2 regions of the Bacillus sp. SRI_025 genome follow, and region 2 is predicted to be linked to the other one. Evidence: predicted binding sites of a transcription regulator. Region 2 holds the regulator's gene; the other holds the start of a gene.
What was found. The regulator NrdR, encoded in region 2, represses ribonucleotide reductase genes. The targets are predictions, from matches to a motif close to AACACNATATATNGTGTT.
Positions count from the first base shown of each region.

Region 1: a site for NrdR is predicted at 1,805-1,822, ahead of nrdI (class Ib ribonucleoside-diphosphate reductase assembly flavoprotein NrdI). Genes of this name have one in related genera too.

Region 1 covers NZ_JBYEGB010000004.1:275,755-279,768, forward strand. The annotation lists gene miaA (tRNA (adenosine(37)-N6)-dimethylallyltransferase MiaA) at 1-581, shown strand, start outside; gene hfq (RNA chaperone Hfq) at 607-828, shown strand; gene AC20OE_RS13665 (YmzC family protein) at 988-1,308, shown strand; gene AC20OE_RS13670 (hypothetical protein) at 1,388-1,600, shown strand; gene nrdI (class Ib ribonucleoside-diphosphate reductase assembly flavoprotein NrdI) at 1,866-2,258, shown strand; gene nrdE (class 1b ribonucleoside-diphosphate reductase subunit alpha) at 2,218-4,014, shown strand, end outside.
Region 2 covers NZ_JBYEGB010000002.1:179,475-183,488, forward strand. The annotation lists gene AC20OE_RS05730 (glyceraldehyde-3-phosphate dehydrogenase) at 1-462, shown strand, start outside; gene speD (adenosylmethionine decarboxylase) at 698-1,078, shown strand; gene AC20OE_RS05740 (hypothetical protein) at 1,262-1,648, shown strand; gene nrdR (transcriptional regulator NrdR) at 1,653-2,111, shown strand; gene dnaB (replicative helicase loading/DNA remodeling protein DnaB) at 2,213-3,637, shown strand; gene dnaI (primosomal protein DnaI) at 3,654-4,014, shown strand, end outside.

The DNA of each region.
Region 1 (4,014 bases), on a different contig from region 2:
TTAGAGAAGAAATGGCGCTGTTTGAACAGCAGCACGGCGCGATTTTGCTGCACGAAAAGCTAAAAGCAGTAGATCCTGATACGGCAAATGCTATTCATCCGAATAACGTCCGCCGCGTGATCCGGGCGCTGGAAGTGATCCATACAACAGGTCAGAAAATGTCGGAAATGCAAAACGGGCATCAAGAAGTTCCTCTTTATGATACAGCCTTCATTGGGCTGAAAATGGATCGAGAGCTTTTGTACGAGCACATTCATCAAAGAATTGATATGATGATAGATGAGGGCTTAATTGAAGAAGTGAGAGCACTTTATCAATCTGGCTTGAAGGATTGTCAGTCTGTTCAAGCCATTGGTTATAAAGAGCTGTATACCTATTTTCAAGGTGACTGCTCACTTGATGAAGCCATCCAGCAATTAAAGCAAAATTCCCGTAGATATGCGAAGCGTCAGTTCACGTGGTTCCGTAATAAAATGGCGGTCACTTGGTTTGATATGACACCACCTTGCCACTTTTCAGACAAAAAAGAGGAAATTTTCGCATATATAGCAGGAAAGCTTGGACTTAAAGCGAAACTGTAGTTATCAGAATCAAGGAGGACGAAACATGAAACCGATTAATATTCAGGAGCAGTTTTTGAATCAGATCCGCAAAGACAATACATTTGTCACAGTATTCTTACTGAATGGCTTTCAGCTTCGCGGTCAAGTGAAGGGATTTGACAATTTCACGGTGCTGCTTGAAACAGAAGGAAAGCAGCAGCTTATTTATAAACACGCCATTTCTACATTTGCACCTCAAAAGAATGTAAATCTGGAATTAGAATAGGATAGGTTGTATTGAATAGCCCCATGCCTCTGCGAATAAACCGGCCGAACCCGCTACGTTTTTTGTCAGTGCAGAGGGGCTATTTTGTATGCAATGAAACTTTTCTGCCAATTTTCCGTATAATTCCTTATTGGATATTAGAAGGGTGAGGGGATTCATATGGAAAATGCAGAGCTTGAATTAAGAAGGATTAGAGTGATCCTCCTTTTGATTGGAATTGTAGTCTTGTTTGGATCGTGTGCTATCTCAAACATTGAAACGAGACAAGAAAGTTGGAATAACCATTCTCATGAAAATGCAGATGGAGTTTTACCATCATCTGCTGCACTAAAAAATAATCACTTTGCTGTTGTGAAAGATGATCAAGTACATGTGTACCGATTTGATGAAAAAGAAGGAGAACTGACTCTCGTTACAACGAAATACATAGATGAATGGGATGACGAAGAATATGATGATGGTCTTGATGATGAAGAGTAAGCACGTAAATTTACAAATGAATGTGAAGCCGCTACACTATAATCATGCATCAGACATCTAGACAGAAAAGGATGAGTTCATGACACATAAAATTAAAATTAATCATTGGGAACAAACTTGTGAAGACGATTCCTGTTTTGAATATGGAACAAGTGTTTCTGTAAATGGGAAAGAATTAGTGAGAGAAGCTTCAATCGTCTCTGCGCTTGAAGCGGTGCTAAAAGAATTAGGTGTTGAAGTGGAAATTACAGAAGTGTCAGAAGATTTACAGTGCGATGCCTACAAAAAATAAAACAAAAAGTCTAGTCTACTAAGCGATTTTTTTTCGTGTTATGATAGATTTCGGTTTCAGTTGAATAGGGAGTAGAGCAGTCTATTTTTAGATCCTGTTCTGCTCTATTTATTTGAACGTACGAGTTCGGCTATGAAGGTTCGGCCGGGTTGGTTGATTTTTTTCGTTTCGAACATCTATATGTTGTGTTTTGAAAAAACATAGTATACTATATATAGTGAATAGCGAAATGATCAACAATACTAAAAACTAGGTCGTGATGGAATTGATTCAAATCGTATTTGATTCAAAAACAGGAAATGTTCAACGCTTTTTGGACAAGACCCCTTTTACAGACAAACGAAAATTGACTGGAGAAGAGTTTTTGGATACGCCGTTTATTCTCGTCACCTTTACGACAGGATTTGGACAAGTCCCTAGTACCACTCAGTCTTTTTTAGAAAAAAATGCTCACCTTTTACTAGGTGTTGCGGTGAGTGGCAACAAAGTGTGGGGAGATAATTTTGCAAAAAGCGCCGATACGATTTCTAAACAATATCAAGTTCCTATTTTGCACACCTTTGAACTAAGCGGAACAAAAAGGGATGTTGAATTGTTTACACAGGAGGTAGAAAGAATTGTCACAAAATCAGGTTCCAAAGTGGATACAATTAAATAACGAAATTATGATTCAAAAAGAAGGAAAGTTTCAGTTCGATAAGGACAAAGAAGCTGTACATAGTTATTTCGTAGATTACATTAATCAAAACACGGTCTTTTTTCACAATCTAGAAGAGAAGATTGATTACTTAATAGAAAACGACTACTATGAGGAAGAATTTTTAAGACAATACAGCATGGCAGATATTAAAGAAGTCTTTGAAGCTGCATATGCCAAAAAATTTAGATTCCCATCATTTATGAGTGCATTTAAGTTTTACAATGACTATGCACTGAAAACAAATGATAAAAAGAAAATCCTTGAACGCTATGAAGACCGCATTTCAGTTGTAGCACTTTTCTTTGCGGGTGGGGATAAAGAAAAAGCACTTGAGTTTGTAGAACTGATGATCAATCAAGAGTACCAGCCAAGTACACCAACCTTCTTGAACGCTGGACGTAAAAGACGCGGTGAGCTTGTGAGCTGCTTCTTGCTTGAAGTAAATGACTCACTAAACGATATTTCAAGAGCGATTGATATTTCAATGCAGCTGTCAAAATTAGGCGGCGGCGTGAGTTTGAACCTGTCAAAACTTCGTGCAAAAGGCGAAGCAATCAAAGATGTAGAAAACGCGACAAAAGGTGTCGTCGGCGTGATGAAGCTTCTTGATAATGCATTCAGATATGCAGATCAAATGGGGCAAAGACAAGGATCAGGCAGTGCCTACCTGAATATTTTCCACAGAGATATCAATGATTTCTTAGATACGAAAAAAATCTCTGCCGATGAAGATGTTCGCGTGAAAACACTGTCCATTGGAGTTGTCATCCCGGATAAATTTATCGAGCTTGCTAGAGAAGATAAAACAGCTTACACTTTCTATCCGCATACCGTCTATAAAGAATATGGACAGCATCTTGATGAGATGGACATGGAAGAAATGTATGACGAGCTTGTAGAAAACCCGAAAGTTAAAAAAGAAAAAGTCAATCCGAGAAAGCTTCTTGAAAAATTGGCTGTTCTACGCTCAGAATCAGGCTATCCTTATATCATGTTCCAAGATAATGTAAACAGAGAGCATGCTTTGAACCATATTTCACGAGTGAAATTCTCAAACCTTTGCTCAGAAGTGCTTCAGGCTTCAGAGGTTTCTTCTTACACGGACTATGATCAAGAAGATGAAATCGGTCTTGATATTTCTTGTAACCTTGGTTCATTAAATATCATGAATGTCATGAAAAATAAATCGATCGAAAAAACGGTTAAGCTTGCAACAGACTCACTAACGCTTGTGTCTGAAACAACAGACATTCGCAATGCACCGGCTGTTCGAAAAGCGAACAAAGCGATGAAGTCAATTGGACTTGGTGCGATGAACCTTCATGGGTATTTAGCACAAAACCAAATTGCCTATGAAAGTGAAGAAGCAAGAGATTTCGCAAATACGTTCTTTATGATGGTGAACTATTATTCAATTAAACGCTCAAGTGAGCTTGCGAAAGAAAAAGGAGAAACATTCCATCGTTATGAAGGCTCTGGCTATGCAACTGGTGAGTACTTCAATAAATACGTGGAAAATGATTTCACACCAAAAACAGAAAAAGCAGCAGCACTATTTGAAGGCATGCACATTCCAACAAAAGAAGACTGGGCAGCACTCAAAGAATTTGTAGCGGAAAATGGCATGTATCACAGCTATCGTTTATGTATTGCACCAACAGGTTCCATTTCTTATGTTCAATCGGCAACAGCCTCTGTGATGCCAATTATGGAA
Region 2 (4,014 bases):
ATCGATAACCCGCATAAGGATCTGCGCCGGGCAAGAGCATGTGCTCAGTCCATTATTCCAACTACGACAGGTGCCGCTAAAGCGCTTTCTTTAGTGCTTCCGCACATGAAAGGGAAATTGCATGGGCTTGCACTCCGCGTGCCGGTTTCCAATGTGTCGATGGTTGATCTTGTTGTAGACTTAAAAAAAGATGTCACAGCAGAAGAAGTCAATGCAGCCTTCTCGAATGCATCTAAAACATCTCTTGCTGGTATTTTAGATTACACAGATGAGCCGCTTGTCTCTACGGACTTTAACACGAACCCTTACTCAGCAGTCGTTGATGGATTGACAACGATGGTAATGGAAGGGAGAAAAGTAAAAGTTCTTGCATGGTATGACAATGAATGGGGTTATTCATGCCGAGTGGTTGACCTTGTGAAATTTGTCGGCGCACAGATGAAAGAGCTTTCTGCTGTTTGAAATGAAGAAGACGATCGTCCCTTTTCAAGAAATGAGAGAAAATCCCACTAAAAACACAGCTTGCAAAATGGGTCTAAACAAAGTATACTATTTTTCGTGAACTTCTTGTTCGCAGACTCATTCGGGTATACTTAAAGGGTTAGGACCTCTTAGGACTAACTTTCCCCCGTGGTATATGTCCGGTCCGGCTGCTTAGAACTTCACTCTTTCATTCTTGTTTAAAGGGGGGTCCATGATGGAAACAATCGGACGTCACGTTATCTCCGAGCTATGGGGATGCGACTGTGATAAACTGAACGACATGGATTTTATTGAAAAAACGTTTGTAAATGCAGCTTTGAAATCAGGAGCTGAGGTAAGAGAGGTTGCTTTTCACAAATTTGCACCTCAAGGAGTAAGTGGAGTTGTCATTATTTCTGAATCTCATCTGACAATTCACAGCTTTCCTGAACATGGTTATGCGAGCATAGATGTTTATACTTGCGGCGACCTAGATCCGAATATTGCAGCAGATCATATCGGAGATGAATTAGGTGCTGAAACAAGAGAAAACATCGAAATTCCTCGAGGCATGGGACCTGTACAAGTAAAACAGGCACAAGCCAAAGCACTGTAAACATAAAAAAGATTGCAATGGGAGCTGGCCAAAAGCATTAAATGCCTTTGTGTTATGCTCCTTTTTATATTTATTTGAGAAAAAATCCAACATTCCCCAGCTTGTCTATACTTTTGTTCTAGGAAAACAAAGGTTTTTTTTATAAAATAAAGAAAGAGGCATTATGGCAAAGGGGATACGTGTATGATTTTAAGACAAAATTTTAAACGGTTCATGTCAAACCATACAGAAACATCTGACGAGCATCCAGTGTCAGAACTGAAAAGCCATTACTACAAATCGACGAATGCACAAGTTTTTCAAGCGGTGGAAGCCATTCTTTCCCGAAACGATTCCTATCAAGTGACATCTGTTTCAGCAGAACGAGGTGAAATCAGCGCAAACATACGATTGCCGAAAAAAGCCTTTCTCGTAGCGACTGTCATTTCAATTCGTCCTTTTGAAACAGCTGTCGATTTTAATGTAACAACAGAAACGGCCCTGCCAACAGATTTCGGCTATAGTCAGAAGACCGTTCTGTCCCTTTATGATGAACTAGACAAACAACTTCCAAGAATAGATCGGAGCTGATGATATGAAATGTCCCACATGTCAGCACCTTGGCACAAGGGTGCTTGATTCAAGACCAGTAGATGAAGGGAAATCCATCCGTCGTAGAAGAGAGTGCGAAAGCTGCCAATATCGCTTTACGACGTTTGAAAAATTAGAAGAATTACCGCTGATTGTGGTGAAAAAAGAAGGAATTCGAGAAGAATTCAGCCGCGAAAAAATGCTGAGAGGACTTATCAAAGCGTGTGAAAAGCGTCCTGTCGCTTTAAAGCAGCTGGAGGATGTCTGCTTTAATATCGAAAAAGAACTGCGCAATCAAGGCATGTCAGAAGTGAAAAGCGAGCTTGTAGGTGAAATGGTGATGGACGAGCTGGCGAAAATTGATGAAGTGTCTTACGTTAGGTTTGCCTCGGTTTACCGGCAGTTTAAAGACATCAATGTCTTTATTGATGAATTAAAAGATCTATTAAAGAAAGAACGCTAAAAAGAGCTGGAGATTCTTCATGCTCTTTTTCCTGCGTAAAGCGTAAAACGCAAAAAGAGTGTACAATGGAAACAATCGCAATTCATGGGGAGGATCAGCATATGACAGAGCATTGGAAGGAAGTGCTAGCCGTCGATCCGTATGTCGTCAAAAGCGCTTCATTGCTCGGTGACATCGATAGACAGCTCATCACTCTTTTATATCAGCCGCTTATTGGCATGTCCGCTTTCAGCTTATACATGACGCTGTGGGGAGAGCTGGAACAAAATCGTATGTGGGGAAAACCTGCACCTCACCGGCAGCTCATGGTCATGCTGCAGACGAATTTAAATGATATTTTTGAGGAACGTTTAAAGCTTGAAGCAATCGGCTTACTCCGCACATATGAACAGGAAACGGAAGAAGGCAGACTGTTTACATATGAGCTTGTACCGCCGCTAAGACCGGATGAATTTTTCCAAGATGGTATGCTGAATGTCCTGCTGTACCATCGTGTAGAGAAAGCAAAATATATGCAGCTTCGTGATTATTTCTCTTATCCAGGTGTTCCTGCAGAAGCAAAGAACATTTCACGGTCGTTTGAAGAAGTCTTTCACGTATTGCAGCCAGGCGAACGCAAGATGACAGAAGAGATTCATCAGGCGTCATCGCTTGATCAAGGCTATGAATATGTGACCGTTGGATCGAGTCAGCCGGCACCGCTCTCAGACGAATCCTTTGATTTCGATCTATTGTTAGCGGGTATGTCTGACATGATGATTCCAAGAAAGGCTTTGACAAAGCAGGTAAAAGAAACAATTAAGAAGTTAGCCGTTGTATACGGCATCACCCCGCTTCAAATGCAAAATATTGTAGCAGGTGCATGCGGTTCGGATCAAATGATCTCAACAGAAGAGCTGAGAAAAGCAGCAAGAGACTGGTACCAAATTGAATACAGAGGCGAACAGCCAAAGCTGATTGATCAAAAACAGCCAAGACACTTGCGGCAAGATGCTTCAAAGACGCCGGCAGCGGATACTCCAGATGCAAAATTGATTGAAAAGCTGGATCATATTTCGCCTAGAGAGCTGCTAAAAGACATGGCAGATGGCATTGAGCCGACGTATGCCGACCTAAGAATTGTCGAAGATATCATGCTCGAGCAGCAGCTAGAGCCAGGTGTCATGAATGTTCTCATCTACTATACCTTACTCAAAACAGATATGAAGCTGTCGAAAACATACATGCAAAAAATCGCCGCTCATTGGGTAAGAAAGAAAATCAAAACCGTTGCTGCGGCGATGAAAATTGCCAAAGAAGAGAACAGACAAATGACAGAGTGGGCGCAGCAGAAAAAGCAGCGCAGCACATATGGTTCAGGAAAAGTCGTCAGGGAAGAGAAACTGCCTGACTGGATGAAAGAAACCGAAACGAAAGAACAGCCGGCAAAAGAGCAAACGGACAATCTGTCTACAGAAGACCTCGAACGAGAAAAAGAAAAACTGTTAGATCAGTTTAAAAATATGAAAAAGTACAATGCACATTAAGGTGAGGTGAGATGGGATGAAACCGATCGGTCGTTCATTTGAACAGCTAAAAGGACGAGTAGATTTTCGCGTGAGATACAATCAGATTAAAGAAAGTGTGTTATCTGATGAAGATGTGAAGGCCTTTTTACAGAAGCATCAAGAAGAAATACATGAAGACATGATCAATCGCAGCTTGAACCGGCTCTTTGAATATGTGCAGCAGTCGAAGGGTTGCTCTTACTGCTTAGATGACGAAAACGTCAATGCCATTTTAGATGGGTATCACCCGAAGCTTGTAATCAAAGGTCAGAGTATTGATATTGAATATTCCCCTTGTCCAGTCAAGCTGCGGCTCGATAGACAGAAAAAACAGCAAGAGCTGATGAAAAGCATGT